One region of the Kytococcus sp. Marseille-QA3725 genome, then DNA from elsewhere that is predicted to be linked to it. Evidence: predicted binding sites of a transcription regulator. Region 1 holds the regulator's gene; each other region holds the start of a gene.
The links. The regulator LexA, encoded in region 1, represses DNA repair genes until DNA is damaged. The targets are predictions, from matches to a motif close to TCGAACANNTGTTCGA.
Positions count from the first base shown of each region.

Region 2: a site for LexA is predicted at 2,685-2,700, ahead of ACY8FT_RS10735 (HNH endonuclease signature motif containing protein). Genes of this name have one in related genera too.
Region 3: a site for LexA is predicted at 2,067-2,082, ahead of ACY8FT_RS05750 (HNH endonuclease signature motif containing protein). Genes of this name have one in related genera too.

Region 1 covers NZ_JBUCLA010000001.1:429,063-434,567, forward strand. The annotation lists gene ACY8FT_RS01995 (aminotransferase class V-fold PLP-dependent enzyme) at 1-299, shown strand, start outside; gene ACY8FT_RS02000 (patatin-like phospholipase family protein) at 416-1,852, shown strand; gene ACY8FT_RS02005 (Sir2 family NAD-dependent protein deacetylase) at 1,845-2,789, shown strand; gene lexA (transcriptional repressor LexA) at 2,934-3,635, opposite strand; gene ACY8FT_RS02015 (LysM peptidoglycan-binding domain-containing protein) at 4,039-4,368, shown strand; gene ACY8FT_RS02020 (hypothetical protein) at 4,491-4,910, opposite strand; gene ACY8FT_RS02025 (cutinase family protein) at 5,085-5,505, shown strand, end outside.
Region 2 covers NZ_JBUCLA010000002.1:559,412-564,916, forward strand. The annotation lists gene paaN (phenylacetic acid degradation protein PaaN) at 1-1,016, shown strand, start outside; gene ACY8FT_RS10735 (HNH endonuclease signature motif containing protein) at 1,115-2,638, opposite strand; gene ACY8FT_RS10740 (GNAT family N-acetyltransferase) at 2,794-3,255, shown strand; gene ACY8FT_RS10745 (DUF6318 family protein) at 3,365-4,099, shown strand; gene ACY8FT_RS10750 (hypothetical protein) at 4,398-4,961, shown strand; gene ACY8FT_RS10755 (ATP-binding cassette domain-containing protein) at 5,047-5,505, shown strand, end outside.
Region 3 covers NZ_JBUCLA010000001.1:1,248,593-1,254,097, reverse strand. The annotation lists gene ACY8FT_RS05760 (1-(5-phosphoribosyl)-5-[(5-phosphoribosylamino)methylideneamino]imidazole-4-carboxamide isomerase) at 1-711, shown strand, start outside; gene ACY8FT_RS05755 (cysteine desulfurase family protein) at 720-1,973, shown strand; gene ACY8FT_RS05750 (HNH endonuclease signature motif containing protein) at 2,280-3,632, shown strand; gene ACY8FT_RS05745 (IS481 family transposase) at 3,646-4,617, opposite strand; gene mnmA (tRNA 2-thiouridine(34) synthase MnmA) at 4,784-5,505, shown strand, end outside.

The DNA of each region.
Region 1 (5,505 bases):
GGCCGCTGTGGCCCGGTGCGGTCGCGGCGCTGGAGGACTTCCTCCGGGTGCCCACCGCCGCGGTGCGGGCGCACGACGTGGGCCTCACCAACGCGCTGCGCGAGGGGCTGGGGCTGCCGGCCTCGGACTCGGCCATCGTGAGCCTGGCCATGCCGGAGGGGGCCGCGGCGGCCGCCGAGCGGGCGGGCCTGACGCTCTCCCAGCGGGCCGGCGGGGTGCGGTTGAGCTTCCACGCCTGGAACACCCGCGCGGACGTCGACCGGGCGCTGGAGGTGCTGAGCCCCTTCGCGGTGCGCTGACCCGCGGGGCGTCGTGCGCTGAGCCGCGGGCGTCGCACCCGGAGGCCCTGGCGCCTAGGGTGCGCGAGGCAGAAGGGCCCGGAGGTCGGTGGGTCGGGTGTGGTGTGATGCTCCACGTGCCTGAGACCCACCTCCCGGACCCCGCCGGCGCGCAGATGGCCGCCGCGCGGGACGAGGCGCACCACGGCCCCAGCTGGCGAGGACCGCGTCGCGGGACCGCGCTGTGCCTCTCGGGTGGTGGCTTCCGGGCGGCCCTGTTCCACCTGGGGGCGCTGCGCCGCCTCAACGAGCTGGGCATGCTCGGTCAGCTGCGGACGGTCTCGGCGGTCTCGGGCGGCTCCATCGCGGCGATGCTGCTGGCCGCCCCACGGCTCGGGTGGCCCGACGCGGACGCCCTCTCGCAGAGCATCGACTCGGCCGACCTCGTGGAGCCCGACCCCAGCGCACCGCCCCTGCCGCGGGGCGACACGGTGCCCGGTGGTCTGTTCTCGGCGCCCCGCGTCACCGGTTTCGAGGAGTACGTGGCCGAGCCGGTCCGGCGGCTGACCAGCCGCAACCTGCGCACGCGGGCGATGGTCTCCGGGTTCGGCCCCAAGGTGCGCCGCTCGCCGGACACGAGCTCGCGGATGCTGGCCGACCAGCTCGTCGGTCAGGTCGACTGGTGGGCGACCGACCTGCGCGACGCGCACCGCACCAGCGGCCCCGCCGTGGTGGTCGAGGCGACCGAGCTCGCGCACGGGGTGAACTGGACCTTTGCCGACCCCCGGGCCCACGCGCCCCGCGGGCGGGTGGGGGACTACCGCCTCGGGTACGGCGAGCCGCCGGCGGGGCTGCGCCTGGCGGACGTCGTGGCGGCCTCCAGCGCCTACCCGCCGTACTTCGCGCCGTTCGACATCGACGCCTCGACGCTGGACCTCACCGGCGGCCGGGTGGGGCAGGTGGACGCGGCGGCGAGGCCCCGGATCTCGCGCACGGTGCAGCTGCTGGACGGCGGCATCTACGACAACCTCGCGCTCGAGCCGGTCTGGCGCGACCACGCCTCGGTGCTGGTGAGCGACGGGGGAGCGGTCTTCCGGGCCCGCAGCGCGCGGACGCCCTTGGGGCGGATCCTGCACGTCATCAGCATCGCGGCCGGTGGTGGGGAGGTCACGCGGCTGCGCTGGCTGCACTCGGCCTTCAACTGGGGTGTGCTGGAGGGCGCGTCCTGGGCGATGGACTCGCGAGTCCCGCAGAGCTATCCCGTGGAGGTGGCCGCGCAGATCAACCAGATCCGCACGGACATGGACGCCTTCAGCGACGAGGAGCAGAAGATCATCGAGCGCCACGGGTACGGCGTGGCGGACTCGGCCATCCGCCGGTACGCGCCGCAGCTGATCATGCGCGACGCACCCGCCCGCTACCCGTACCCGGAGGTGGCCGACCCCGAGGTCGCGCTGCGGGCGCTGCGGGGGTCGGGGCGGATGTCGCTCGTCGGGCGACGGGCACCCCGCCGTTGGGCACGCGCCGGACGACGGCAGCTGGGTCGCAGGACGGCTGGGCGTCGCCGTGGCTGAGGGGTCCTCGGGCGCCGCGATGCCGGAGGTGGACAGCCCGGTGACCCTGCCGCCCGTGGTCCGGGCCGCCCCGCAGGAGGTGGAGGCCCTGGCCGAGCTGCTGGCCGGGCAGCGGCTGGCGGTGGTGACGGGGGCGGGCATGTCGACCGCCTCGGGCATCCCGGACTACCGGGGGCCGGACGGGGTGCGGCGTGTGCAACCGATGACGATCGGCGACTTCCGTGCCGGTCCCGAGGCCCGGCGGCGCTACTGGGCGCGTGCCTTCGTGGGGTGGGAGCGCTTCACCGGTGCCCAGCCGAACGCGGGGCACCGGGCGCTCGCGGCGCTCCAGGCCGAGGGCGCGGCGGGTGGTGAGGTCGCGGGCATCACCGGGGTGATCACGCAGAACGTGGACGGGCTGCACCAACGGGCCGGGTCGCCGGACGTGCTGGATCTGCACGGGACGCTGTCGCGCATCGTCTGCCTGGTGTGCGGGGCGGTCGAGGAGCGGTCGTCGCTGCAGGCGCGGCTGGGTGAGCTGAACCCGCACCACCGCGACGTCGCGCTGCGGGGCGGGCAGGTCCGTCCGGACGGCGACGTGGCCCTGGACGAGGAGGTGGTCGCCTCGTTCCGCACGGTCGACTGCCTCGTGTGCGGGGCCGACGAGCTCAAGCCGGACGTCGTGTACTTCGGGGAGAACGTCCCGCGGGAGCGCGTGGACCGGGCCTATGCGATGGTGGACGGCGCCGACGGGCTGCTGGTGCTCGGCTCGAGCCTCAAGGTGATGAGCGGCTACCGCTTCGCCCGGCACGTGCACCGCGCCGGTGGGCCGGTCGCCGTGGTGACCCGGGGATGGCACCGAGCCCACCGGGAGGCGACGCTGACCGTGGACGCGATGGTGGACGAGACGCTGCTGGCCGTCGCCGATCGGCTCGGGGTGGCCGTCGAGGCGGGGTGACCCCGTGTGGGAGGGCTCGGGGACGTGCTCCGATCCCACCCGTACCGGAGCCCCTCGGACCTGCCGGACCCCGACGGGTCCCCGGAGACCTGTCGCACCCCGCTCGGGCCGGGCGCGGCCCGGGCCCGAGCGGTCCGGACGCGATCAGACGCGGCGCAGGACCGCGGTGACCTTGCCCAGGATGGTGGCGTCGTTACCGTCGATCGGGTCGAACATGGGGTTGTGCGGCTGCAGCCAGATCTGGTTCTTGACCTTCTTGTAGGTCTTCACCGTCGCCTCGTCGTCGATGAGCGCGGCCACGATGTCGCCGTTGATGGCGGCCTGCTGGCGGCGCACCACGACCCAGTCGCCGTCGCAGATGGCCGCGTCGACCATCGAGTCCCCCTTGACGCGCAGCAGGAAGAGCTCGCCGTCACCGACGATCTGCTTGGGGAGCGGGAAGACGTCCTCCACGCGCTCCTCGGCCAGGATCGGTCCACCGGCGGCGATCTGCCCCACCACGGGCACGTAGCTGGCCGGCGGCTGGGCGTCGGCGGCCTCGGAGGGGTCCCAGGTGTCCTCCGGCAGCTTGCGGTACCCGCGGTCACCCGGCCACTGGGCGTCCAGGATCTCCAGGGCGCGGGGGCGGTTGGGGTCGCGGCGGATGTAGCCCTTGCGCTGCAGCGCGTTGAGCTGGTGCTGCACGGAGCTCGCGGAGGCGAGCTCCACCTGCTCGGCGATCTCGCGCATGCTCGGCGGGTAGCCCCGCTCGTCGATCGAGTGTCGGATGACCTCCAGCACCCTGGTCTGCCGGTCGGTCAGCGGCTCGTTGCGGCGCAGGCCCGGCTCGTTCCTCCGGTTGGTCATGGTCCCCCTTCGCTGGGTCGTCGCGGCGGTCGTCTGGCGTGCCTCGGGCGATGTCGCTGACCGCCGCCGTGCTCAGCAGATCGCCGTCCTCCCAACGATCTCCCGATGTTGTCGGTGGTCACCGATTGACTTCAGGTGTTGTCGGACGGACCCGCGTTCCCCCCCCGCGAAGGAGGAGTCGATCACGCGCTCGGCCGACAGCCGTGCGGTCACAGGGTACGACGCCCCGGCCCCGCGCGAGCGGACATCCGTTCGGGCGTGTCTTGGAGGGCGTCGACCACCTGTGCTACACATAGTACAGACATCCGACGGACAGGCGTCCGGAGGGGAAGGAGTGGACATGAGCGCGATCACCTGTGAGGCACCTCGTCTCGGTCGAGGCGTCGTGGGGCAGCGTGCGGGCGTGCACGCTGCGCCCTTCCGGCGGCAGGCGCAGCGACCGGCTCCGCGCATGCGGCTGACGGCTCGCGGACGTGCGGCCCGTCAGGTGCTGGGCCTGGTGCTGGCGGTTGCGCTGGTGCTGCTCGTGGCGTGGCAGTCGGTCGGGGCCGGGCCGGACGCCTCCGGCGCGCAGCACGTCGTGGTCGGGGACGGGCAGACCTTGGGGCACGTGGCCGTCGAGCACCTCCCCGAGGTGCCGGTCGAGCAGGGCGTGCTGATGCTGCAGGAGGCCAACGGGCTCGGGACCTCCGAGGTGCAAGCCGGTCAGGAGCTGGTCGTCCCGGAGCCCTGAGGGAGGCCTGGGCCGTGAGCGGCCCGGGGCGTCGGGCGAGGCCGGAGCCCGACAGGGAGGTCGAGGGGCGCCGGCCGAGGGGGAGTCGAGGGGAGGGGGCGAAGGGTGTTGCTCGAGGGCCGTCAGTCGAGGGTGGTGCCGGTGACGCGACGCCACATCGGGCTCAGGCCCTCGAAGGGGGCGAACCAGCCGGAGATGTGCACGTCCATGACGATGCCCTCCACGCCGGAGGCGATGAAGTCGTCCGCGCCGCGGACGATGTCCGCCGGCTGCTTGGCCAGCAGGTCGGCGGGCTCCTCCGGGTCGGACATGCCCTGCTCCACCGCGAAGTGACGGGCCCGCTCGCTGCTGGTGAAGCCGAGGAGCATCATCGTGCCCTCGATCTCGGCGGCGACGGGAGCGACAGCACCCTCGGGCCCTGCGGGGAGGAACCACCAGCGCGGGAGCGCGAAGCCGGCCTTCCAGAGATCGGTGATGGCGTCGTGGTCCGCGGAGTCACGACTGAGCTCGTGCAGCCGGTCGGTCTCGTTCGGTGCGGGCATGGGGAGGTGCATGGCGTCACTCCACCACACATCGGGGAGCCGGCGCCGAGGACCCTCCGGGAGGGCCTGTGCTGCGGAGGCAGGGGCTGGTATCGGGGACGTGGAGGAACGCTGGTCATCGGGAGGGGATGGCGCGCGGTGGGGTACAGGGTGGACTCCCGCCACAATGGAGGCGTGGAGCAGAGGCAGTCCGGCCGAGGTGCCGCCCAAGTGCGAGGAGCGGCCCGTGCCCTCCTGGCCACGGGTCTGCTCGTCACGTCCGTGGGGCTGGGGTCGGTCCCCGTGGCGCAGGCGGAGGACCACCCAGCCGGTTGGCCCGCCACGGAGTCGGCGGTGGACCCCGTGTCGTCGGACAGACTGGAGCAGCTCGCCTGCCAGGACGTGCTGGTCGTCGGTGTGCGGGGATCGGGGGAGGAGGCGCCGTGGGGTGCCACGGTCGGCGGGGTCGCGGACTCGCTGACCCAGCGGCTGTCGGGCGACGTCCGGTCGGTCTATCTCGACTACCCGGCGGTCGACCCGCACACGCTGGGGGCACACGAGCTGGAAGCGCACGTCCTGGAGTCCGTCGCGCCCTCGACGGACTACTTCGAGTCGG
Region 2 (5,505 bases), on a different contig from region 1:
GCAACGCCGTGGTCGTCAAGCCGCACCCGATGGCCGTCCTGCCGCTGGCCATCACCGTCGAGGTGGCCCGTGAGGTGCTCGCCGAGGCCGGTTTCGACCCCGCCCTGGTGCAGCTCGCTCCCGAGGACAAGGGCGGCACCCTGGCCAAGGACCTCGCCCTGGACCCGGCTGTGAAGATCATCGACTACACGGGTGGTCCGGGCTTCGGCCACTGGCTGGAGACCGAGGCCGTGGCCGCCGGCAAGCTGGTCTACACCGAGAAGGCCGGCATCAACACGGTGGTCGTGGACTCCTTCTCGGACCTGCGGGCCTCCACGGGCAACCTGGCGTTCTCGTTCTCGCTCTACTCGGGCCAGATGTGCACCGCGCCGCAGAACGTCTACGCCAAGTCCACCGGCATCAGCACGCCGGACGGCGAGCTGACCGCCGAGGAGTTCGCGCAGTCCCTCGGCAAGGCCATCACCGCGTTCAACAAGGAGGACGCCAAGGCCGTCGAGGTCCTGGGTGCCACGGTCAACGAGGACGTCCGTGCCCGTGCCAACGACTTCTCCGGGCTGGCCGAGCGCCTGGGTGGCGAGGTCGTCCTGGCTCCGCGCGAGGTGGAGCACCCGAAGTTCCCCGACGCCGTGGTCCGGACCCCGGGCATCATCCTGCTCGACGCCGACAAGCGGGACGCCTACACCCAGGAATGCTTCGGCCCGGTGGTGTTCGTCATCCGGACCGAGTCGACAGAGCAGTCGCTGCAGATCGCCACGGAGACCATCCAGGAGCACGGCGCCATGACCATGGCGGTGTACTCCACCGACGAGAACGTCCTGGCAGACTCCCGCGAGGCCGCCGCCGACGCAGGTGTGGCGCTCAGCGAGAACCTCACGGGTCAGATCTTCGTGAACCAGACGGCTGCGTTCAGCGACTTCCACGGCACGGGTGCGAACCCCGCTGCGAATGCGGCTTACGCCGACGCCGCGTTCGTCAGCAACCGCTTCCGGGTGGTCACCACGCGTCGCCACGTCTGAGCCCCTTCCGTGCGCGCCGTTCCGTCTCGGACGGTGCACACCGAGCCCGCTGCCGGCACCGTCCGGTGGCGGGCTCGTCACGTCCGGCTGACTTCTCATCACGCCCCCTGCCCCCGCCATCGTGAGTGGTCCGTCCGCCAGGTGAAGCGCACCGTGGCCACTCCGTCCTCGTTCCTCTCGATCGTGTGCGTCCTGCGTGGGTCGTCCAGCAACCGGTGGTGCTGGCCGCACAGTGGGATCCCGTTCTGCAGGTCTGTTCCCCCTCCGCCTGGGTGCCACGTCTGCCCGTCGGGCCCTCGGACGGGAGCCCACGGGTCGGCGTGGTGGATCTCGGTCCAGGCGAACGGCCGGTCGCACGCTTCCTCTGCGCACTGCGAGTACCGCAGGGCCAGCGCCGATCTCTGCACCTCGGAGTAGCACCGGCGCTGCTGGCCCAGGTCGAGCAGCTGCCCCGCTCCGCCCATCACCGCCGGGATGATGCCGGCCTGACTGGCCAGGCGCCGCACCTGCTGGGCCGAGACGGACGCGCCCGAGTCCGTCACGCCTGCGCGATCGGTCTCGCCACGGAGGGTCTCGAGCTCGGTGCGCACCAACAGGATCACGTTGGACTTGGAGCCGAGTCGGTCACCGGGCAGGTGGTCGACCAGCGTCGCCAGGGCCTTGCCCTGCTCGTTGCGGCGATCGAGCTCGCGGTGCCTGCGGCCCGTGCCCGCCAGTGCCGGTGCGGGTGCCGGAGCGGAGGTCGAGGAGGCCTCGGCCCCATCGACCATCGCTGCTCCACTTGCCCGACGACGCGGGGAGCTCAGGCTCTCGACGGCCTTCTTCAGCATGTGCGCCTGCAGCTCCGGCAGGACGAACTGGCCGAACCAGGTGCCGTCCTCGTTGTCCTTCATCCAGAACGACGCCTTGTCGAGGGCAGCCGTCTCCTCCGCGAGGACCTGCTCGTTCTCGTGCTCGTCGACCTGCTGACGGTCCAGTCCCAGCACCTCGAGCGCACGCCGGGCTGCCGGGCGCAGGCTGCTGGGGGAGCGACGCTTCGCCAGCTCCACCAGGTGGTGCTCCACACGTGCCCGCTCGGCGGGTGTGAGGCTCTCCGGCAGGTCCTCCATCTCCCCCACGATGATCAGGGCATGGCGCTCGCTGATCAGTCCTCGATCAGCCGCGGCTGCCGTCAAGGGGCAGCGCACACCGACTTCCTCACCCTCGCGAGGGCCGGTGGTGTTCGTTCCCACCGGGTGATCCGGGCCGGGCGTCCCCGTCGAAGGGGTCGCGTTGCCGAGTGCCTCGGCCAGCTTCTGATCGCGGCCGGTGTCCCAGCCGTCCGAGCGTGAGGCGCGCCCCGCGAACTGCCCGTCGTCGGTGTGCACGGCCCGGCCCGACTCCCGCGCCGACCGCACCACGTCCATGCTGCGACTCCGGATGCGGTCACCTCGATTGGCCAGCACCTTGCTCTGTTCGACCAGCCATGTGAGCCCCTCGCGATCCAGCGCAGGGCCCTGGGCGCCCAACGCGGCGATGCCCCGCATCACCTCGTCCGTGGCCGCCTGGGCTGCGGCGAAGGCGGTTGCCAGCTCGGACAGAGCAGCGTCGGGCGCCGTCATCTCCCGCATCGCCGTGGTCATCGGGCCCCCCTCCCCGCTTGCGCCAGTTCCTTCCCCGCGATCAAGATAGTACACATGATCTATATCGGTGTCAACAAAGCTAGAACGTGTGAACTATGTGAGGAGGCGGGGGTCAAGCGTGCCCACGCTGTGGACAGGTCGCGACAATGGGTGCCATGCCCAGTGATCTGCCCCATCTCCCGCCCGGCTATCGCGTCGATCGCGCCGTGCTCGAGGACGTGTCGGCCATCGTCGCCCTCCTGTGCGATGACCCCCTGGGGGCCACGCGCGAGGGGGATGACATGGCGCCCTATGTGTCGGCGTTCCGGGCCATCGATGCCGATCCGGCGCACTTCCTCGCCGTCGTCCGTTCGGCAGGAGGCTCAGTGGTGGGCACCATGCAGCTGACGCTGGTCCCGGGGCTGTCGCGAGGTGGTCTGCTGCGGTTGCAGATCGAAGGGGTTCGGATCGCCGAAGGTGAGCGCGGTGGGGGCCTGGGTGCCGTGATGATGCGCTGGGCGCACGCCTGGGGGCCCGTAGGAGCGCGAGCATGGTGCAGCTCACGTCGGATCGTTCACGGCGCGATGCGCACCGCTTCTACGAGCGACTGGGGCACGAGGCCACGCACGTCGGGATGAAACGCCGACTTCCCTGATTTCTTGAGCAAGTCTTTACCGGAGCCTGTGGAGAACCTCGACCGACGGGTTCGGGTCCGTGCCATGGTGCCCATGTCGGGGTCGGTCATGGATGACGAGGCGGGTCAGGGTGTCTGTTCGGTCGTGGATCAAGCTGTCTGCGCTCACGTTGGTGGGTGCGCTGTCGGTGAGTGCGTGTGCTGCGGATGCGGAGGAGTCGAGCAGGCCCGAAGGGGCCTCGTCTCCCGTGGAGAGTGGTACGGAAGGGGGCTCCTCGCCCGCTCGGTCGGAGTCGACGGCACCCTCGGGGGCATCGTCCTCGGCTAGCCAGGAGGCGTCGCCGTCGGCAGGTCGCGGGTCCTCGTCCGAGGCGTCCGGCGGTGAGGCCGAGGACCCCGGGCTGCCGAAGATGCCTGCCGTGGCGAAGGAGAACTCCGAAGCCGGCGCGGAGGCTTTCGCGCTCTGGTATGTGGAGACGTGGGCCCATCTCTTTGAGCATCCTGCTGCTGGGATCCTCGATGAGCACTCTGGTGATGGGTGCAAGACATGTGGGCGCTGGATCAAGCAGTTCGCGGAAGCTGAGTCCACGGGGGAACATGCGGCTTCACCTGCCGTGCGAGTCCGTGATGTGGATATTCGCCCCCTGGGCGATGGGAAGTATGAAGCCTCGGTTAGGTTCCAGCAATTGTCATACGACATTGTTGATCGGCAGGGTGCGGTCGTGCAATCTATGTCCCCCGATGGGGTCACCGGTTTCATCCCCACTCTTGAATACCGAGATGGGTGGGTTGTGACCGATATGCCCGTGCGTGGTGATGGGTCCCACGGGGGCGCCAGTGCTTATTGATCTCTTCCTCTTCGCTACAGGTGATGAGTGTGGGTGGGAGGGGTATTGCGACGAGGGTGATGACGGCTTTGTTTTGGGGCTACGCGAGCAAGAAGTCAAAGACCTCGCCGACGAATTCCCCCCGAACTCCAAACCGCCCCGCCCCAAGGATCCGCCCACGCTGTACTACGAGTACACGGCCCAGCCGGCTTGTGGATATCCGCCCGGTCCTTCGGAGGGCGACATGTGCACAAGGGCTGCCGAGGGGTGCAAGGGCCACCCGGGTGACGGCCCCTTGATGGACATCTCCCGTCGGGTCATGCGCACCGAGGACGACACCGAGGTCCAGTGGTGGGAGCACCTCGACGTGACCTGCTTCCCCGCAGCCCTCCCCGCCCGATCCGGGCAGGTCGCCGACGAGCGCATCGCGAAGGCCTTCAAGGTCACGAAGTTCGCGGCGCCCGTTCCCGAGTGGGACCCTCCTCGCACCGATCCCCTGGTCAACAAGCCGGTGTACTTCATGACCGGATTCGCCCAGGAGGGCTACGAGCCGTACGAGCTCCGAGCCGTTGCCCCCGAGGAGATGCTCGGCCACGACCTGCAGATCATGCCGGAGCTGAAGTCCGTGACCTACGACTTCGGCGACGGCACCACCAAGGGCCCGACGACGGACACCGGCAACACCTATCCCGACGGGGAGATCACGCACACCTACACCTCGACGGACCCGGTGAAGCCGAGGATCACCGCCATCTACACGGGGCGCTACCAGCTCGACGGCGGGGAGTGGCACCCGCTCGGCCTCGAGGTGGAGGTCGAGGGGGAGCCACTCACCCTGACCCCGTCGGAGCTGACCACAGAGCTCGTCGCTCCGCCGGAGTGACCGAGCGTCAACCCTGCCCTCGCCAAAGGGCCTCTCCCGCAAGACTCCACCGAGGTTGTCCCCGCCTCGCCCTACGCTCACCCCTGTGAGCCCGGAGCAGATCGCCGCAGACCCCCACACCGCCGACCGCCACGACACCATCCGCGTCCGCGGGGCGCGCGTGAACAACCTGAAGGACGTCGACGTCGACATCCCAAAGCGGCGCTTCACCGCCGTCACGGGGCTCTCGGGCTCCGGCAAGTCCTCCCTCGTGTTCGGCACCCTGGCGGCCGAGTCCCGCCGCCTCATCGACGAGACCTACCCGTCCTTCGTGCAGCAGTTCATGCCCGCCAATCCGCGGCCAGACGTCGACTCGCTGGAGAACCTGTCGGCCGCCGTCATCGTCGACCAGGAGCGCATCGGTGCCAACTCCCGCTCCACCGTCGGCACCGCCACCGATGCCGCGGCCATGCTCCGCATCGTCTGGAGCCACCTCTCCGAGCCGCACGTGGGCGGCGCCCAGGCCTTCAGCTTCAACGTGGCCTCCGCCTCCGGGTCGGGAATC
Region 3 (5,505 bases), 820 kb from region 1:
GTCGTCGGGTTGGAGCAGGGGGACTTCGACCGCATCACGCGGTACGACGGCACTCCGTTGGAGCACGCGCAGCGGTACGCCGCGGCCGGTGCCCAGTGGCTGCACCTGGTGGACCTGGACGCCCTGGAGCACGGTGGGTGGAACGACGACGAGATCATCCGGCAGGTGCGCGAGGCCACCGGTCTGCGGCTGCAGGTCGGCGGGGGAGTGCGTTCCCACGGTGACGTCGACGCCGTCCTCGCAGCCGGTGCTGAGCGAGTGGTCGTCGGGTCACTCGCGGCCAACCGCCCGGAGATGGTGAGCGGCTGGATCCGTGAGTTCGGTCCGGACCGGGTGACGGTCGCGCTGGACGCCCGGCTGCACGAGGGGGCCGACGGGCGGCAGGAGTGGCGGCTGGCCACGGGTGGCCGCACCACCAACGCGGGGCTGCCGCTGGAGGAGCTGCTCGACATCCACCGGGCAGCGGGGCTCCAGCACGTGCTGGCCACCGACATCAGCCGGGAGTCGATGCTGCAGGGCCCGGGGCTCGAGTTCCTGGGCGAGGTGCTCTCCCGCGCGGAGGACCTGCAGGTGCAGGCCGGTGGTGGTGTGCGCTCGCTGGACGACGTGCGGGACCTGGCACGCAGCGGGTGCTCCGGGGTGCTGCTGGGCAAGGTGCTCATGGACGGGGTGCTGGACCTGGCGGACGTGCTGGCCGCGGCGCGCGGCTGAGCCGGCCGATGGACGAGGTCGTCTACCTGGACCACGCCGCGAGCTCGCCGCAGCGGCCGGAGGTCACCGAGGCGATGGCCTCGGTCGCGGGACTGCCGGGCAACCCGTCGGCGCTGCACGCGGTCGGGCGGGAGGCCCGGCGACGGGTCGAGGAGGCCCGTGAGGAGGTGGCCGCCCTCATCGGTGCGCACCCGAGCGAGGTGATCTTCACCAGCGGTGGCACCGAGGCGGACAACCTCGCGGTGCTGGGCGGTCACGAGGCCGTCGGACGGCCGGGGGCGCCGGTGGTCACCACGCGTACCGAGCACGCCGCCGTGACCGAGGCCGTCGCGCGGCTGAACCGGATCGCCGGGGTGCCCGTGTCCTGGGCGGAGGTCGACGGCGACGGGGTGCTCACCGCCTCGGCGCTCGCGGCGGCGCTCGATGGACCCGGGACGGAGGGCGAGGATGGGGACGGGGTCGGGGGACGTGCCGGGCACGGAGCCGAGGGCGACGAGGTCGGGCCGGCCGCGCTCGCCAGCATCGTCTGGGGCAACAACGAGACGGGTGTGCTGCAGGACCTGCCGGCGCTGGCGCAGGTGGCGCGGGAGCGGGGGTGCAGCGTGCACGCCGATGCGGTCCAGGTGCTCGGGCACACGGAGCTGGACGTGGCGGGCTGCGGGGCCGACCTGCTGTCCCTCGCGGGGCACAAGGTGGGTGGCCCGCAGGGGATCGGTGCGCTCGTCGCACGCCGGGGGGTCGGGTTGGAGCCGGCCACCTTCGGAGGCGGGCAGGAGCGGCGCGTCCGGTCCGGCACGGTGCCGGTGGCGCAGGTGGTCGGGTTCGCGGCCGCCGTCCGTTGTGCGGTGGAGGGGCGTCGGGCCGGGGTGCCCGGTGTCCGTGGCGGCGAGGCCGCTCGCATCCGTGCCCTGCGGGAGGAGTTCGAAGCGGGCGTGCTGGATCTCGGGGTGGGGGCCCGGGTGACCGGCAGCGGTGCGCACCGGTTGGACCACATCGCGCACGTGACCTTCGACGGCTGCCGCAGCGAGGACCTCCTGTTCCTCCTCGACGCCGCCGGAGTGGCCGTGTCGGCGGGGTCGGCCTGCTCGGCCGGGGTGAACCGACCCAGCCACGTGCTGGAGGCCATGGGGCGCAGCGCGGAGGAGGCCGGCTCGGGGCTGCGGTTCTCGTGGGGGTGGAGCTCGACCGCGGCCGACGGTGAGCGGGCCCTGCAGGTGCTGCCCGAGGTCGTCGAGCGGGCTCGGGCGGCCGCCCGCGTGTGATCTGGGCTCGAACCCCGCGCTCTCCTGCGACGCCCTCGCGTCGAGCGGCCGCACATGCGTGCCCCGGTCTCCTTGAGGCAGCACCCACAGATGTGGAACACGTGTTGCAGTGCAGCAAGGGTCTGTGTATCATGAAGGTATCGGTTGGGGAACCGACTTAGCGGGCGTCGTGGGCCCGCTCGGGGTGAGCGAACGGGGGGGGGGGGGGGGGGGGGTGACGCGATGTCCGCGTTGTGGGATGTCGGAGGTGGCGACCGCACGACGGGTGGAACGCCCGGGGCCGTCGCGGAGGCAGCACACGCCACGGTGATCTTCGATCAGGCGGCCTCGCTGACACGACAGCTGGACCGGGTTCGCCCCGATCTCTGGCAGCTGGGCTCGGCGGAGCTCGCGCCGGTCGTCGAGGTCCTCGGCAGCCTGTTGCGGGTGGTCGAGGCGGCGATGACCGGTGTGACGGCGGAGGCCGTGGACCGAGGCGTGGTCCAGGGGTCCCGGTGCGCCGGAACGACCGCGGGGGTGCGGGAGCGGGCCGGCATCGCGGAGCCCGGACGGGCGCACGCGGTCGCCACCGTCGCCGAGGCGACGCTCGAACCGGGCACGGAGCCGCTCGCGGATGCGGTCTGGGGTGGTGGGGTGTCGGTGGGGGTGGCCCACACCCTCCTCAAGGAGTCCCTCACCGTGCTGCCGGTGCTTCCCGGGGCCGAGCGGGAGCAGGTCCTGGGCTACTACCTGCAGCACGCCGAGAAACTCAACGCGTCCGGACGGGGCCGGGCGACGAGCCGGGCCCTGCGACAGCTCACGCGCCAGGTGATGGCGCGCTTCGGGGAGGACACCCTGGACCGGGAGGACGAGCGCGCCAAGGAGTGCTCCACGCTCACCGAACGGCAGCTGCCGACCGGTCTGGTGCGCTTCCAGGTGGACCTCAACCAGCCGGACGCCGCGCGCCTCCGCACCGCGCTGGAGGGCCTGTCCGCCCCGGCCCGGGGCCAGGACGAGCAGGGGCGATCGATCCGAGATCCACGGACCCCGGGTCGCCGTCGGGCGGATGCGCTCCTGGAGCTCGTGGAGCGGGCGCAGGCCGCCGACGCACGGGCCACGGCAGGGGGCTGCGGCCTCGCCGGCGCGACCACCCTGCTGGTGACCCTGGACCACCGGACGCTGCAGGACGAGCTCGCGCGGCGTGGGGTCGGTGGTGTGCGCCGCGCCGGGTGGGGCCGGGGGCTGCCTGGCCCGGCGCGCGATGCCGGTCCCACAGCGCACGGGTCGGCCTTCGACGGGACGGTGCTGACGCCGACGCAACTGCGACAGGCCGCGTGTGACGCCCGTGTGGTGCCGGCCGTGCTCGGCTCGGACGGTGCGCCCTTGGAGATCGGACGTGCCGACCGGAACGCCACCGGTGCTCAGCGAGGCTTCCTGGCCCTGCGGGACGGTGGGTGCACCTTCCCGGGATGTGATCGACCACCGGGGTGGTGCCACGCACACCACGTCGTGCACTGGGCGGACGGTGGGCCGACCGACGTGGACAACCTGGCCCTGCTCTGCGAGCGGCACCACACCGTCGTGCACCGGGACGGACTGACCGGGACCTTCGCCGACGGCCGATGGCACTGGCACGAGGAGGAGCGCGAAGGGGCCGGACCGCCCGAGCTCGGCACCTAGGTGTTCTCGGCCATCAGGTTGGTGACAGTCGGCTGGTGGGTGGGAGTCCTCCCAGGGCGCTGTGGCCGCGGTCAGTGTTGTAGTGCTCCAGCCAGGGTGCAAGCGCCTCGCGGCGGGCCTGGTTGCTGGTGAAGACCTGTCGGTAGGCCCACTCGCTTGCCAGGGTCCGGTTGAAGCGTTCGACTTTCCCGTTCTGCCACGGGCAGTGCGGGCGGATGAAGACCTGCCGGGCCCCCAGGACGGCCACCGCTTGGGCGAAGACCGTGCTCTTGCGGTAGGCCAGCGCGTTGTCGCTCATCACCCGCTCGATCGTGCCGATCCCGTGGGCGGCGAAGTAGGCCGCGGCCCGGGCGAGGAATCCCGCGCAGGTGGTGGCCTTCTCGTCGTCGTGGATCTCGCTGTAGGCCAACCGGGAATGGTCATCGACCATCGAGTGCACGTAGTCGTACCCCACCGGGCCCCGCCGACACTTCGCCACCTGGGTGGCCGCCCGCCCACGGGCCCGCCACCCACCACCGTCGGGGATCTTCCCGATCTTCTTCACGTCCACGTGGACCAGCTCACCGGGACGGTCCCGCTCGTAGCGGACCGTGGTGGCCTTCGATGCCCGGATGACCTGTCCGGTCAACGGGTCGCAGTCCCGCAGCAGGGCCACACCGTGACGGTGCAGGATCCGGTTGATCGTGCGCGCTGGGACACCGACCCGGGCCGCCAGGACGTCCTGCCCGACCCGGTGACGCGCCCGGGCCGCCACCACCTCGGTCTCGATGTGCGGGGCCGTACGCCGCGGCATCGAGTGCGGCCGGGAGGACCGTGTGAGCAACCCGGCCTCACCCTCGGCGGCATACCGGGCGATCCACGTCGCCACGGTCTTGCGAGAGACACCCATCGCCGCGGCGATATGAGCCTGTTTCCACCCTGCCTGGTACCGCTGAACGATCAACCGCCTGCCATGGACAGTCAGACGGGCACTACCGTGGGACACGAGAACCTCCGCTGGTTGTGGGCCCTAGACAAGCCACATCCCAGCCGGAGGTTCTCCCACGTCCAAGCCCCTACCACTGCTACCAACCTCCTGGCCGAGAACACCTAGAATCGGGGACCTCATGGAGAACCCACACACGGCCCCAGCAGCTGGGGAGTCGACGCGCCTGCGTGTCGTGGCCGCGATGAGCGGTGGGGTCGACTCGGCGGTCGCGGCTGCCCGGATGCTCGACGCCGGCTACGACGTGGTCGGTGTGCACCTCGCCCTGAGCCAGTCCGCGGAGACCCTGCGGGAGAGCTCGCGGGGCTGCTGCACCCTCGAGGACGCGGGGGACGCCCGTCGGGTGGCCGACCGACTCGGTATTCCGTTCTACGTCTGGGACATGGCCGAGCGCTTCCGCCAGGACGTCATCGAGGACTTCGTCGCCGAGTACGAGGCCGGTCGGACCCCCAACCCCTGCCTGCGGTGCAACGAGTCCATCAAGTTCGCCGCGCTGCTCGACAAGGCGGTGGCCCTCGGGTTCGACGCAGTGGCCACCGGGCACTACGCCCGCATCGTGGAGCGTCCGGGTGGGACGCCGGACTCCGTGGCCGTGCGGGAGCTGCACCGTGCCGTGGACCCGGCCAAGGACCAGAGCTATGTGCTGGGTGTGCTGGACGCCGACCAGCTGGCCCGCTCGTTCTTCCCGCTCGGGGGGAGCACCAAGGAGCAGGTCCGGGACGAGGCGGCCGAACGTGGCTTCTCGGTGGCCAGGAAGCCGGACTCGCACGACATCTGCTTCATAACCGACGGCGACACCCGTGCCTACCTCGCCGAGCGGCTCGGGGAGCGCAGCGGTGACATCGTCGACGTCGACGGCCGGGTCCTCGGTGCGCACCGGGGAGCACA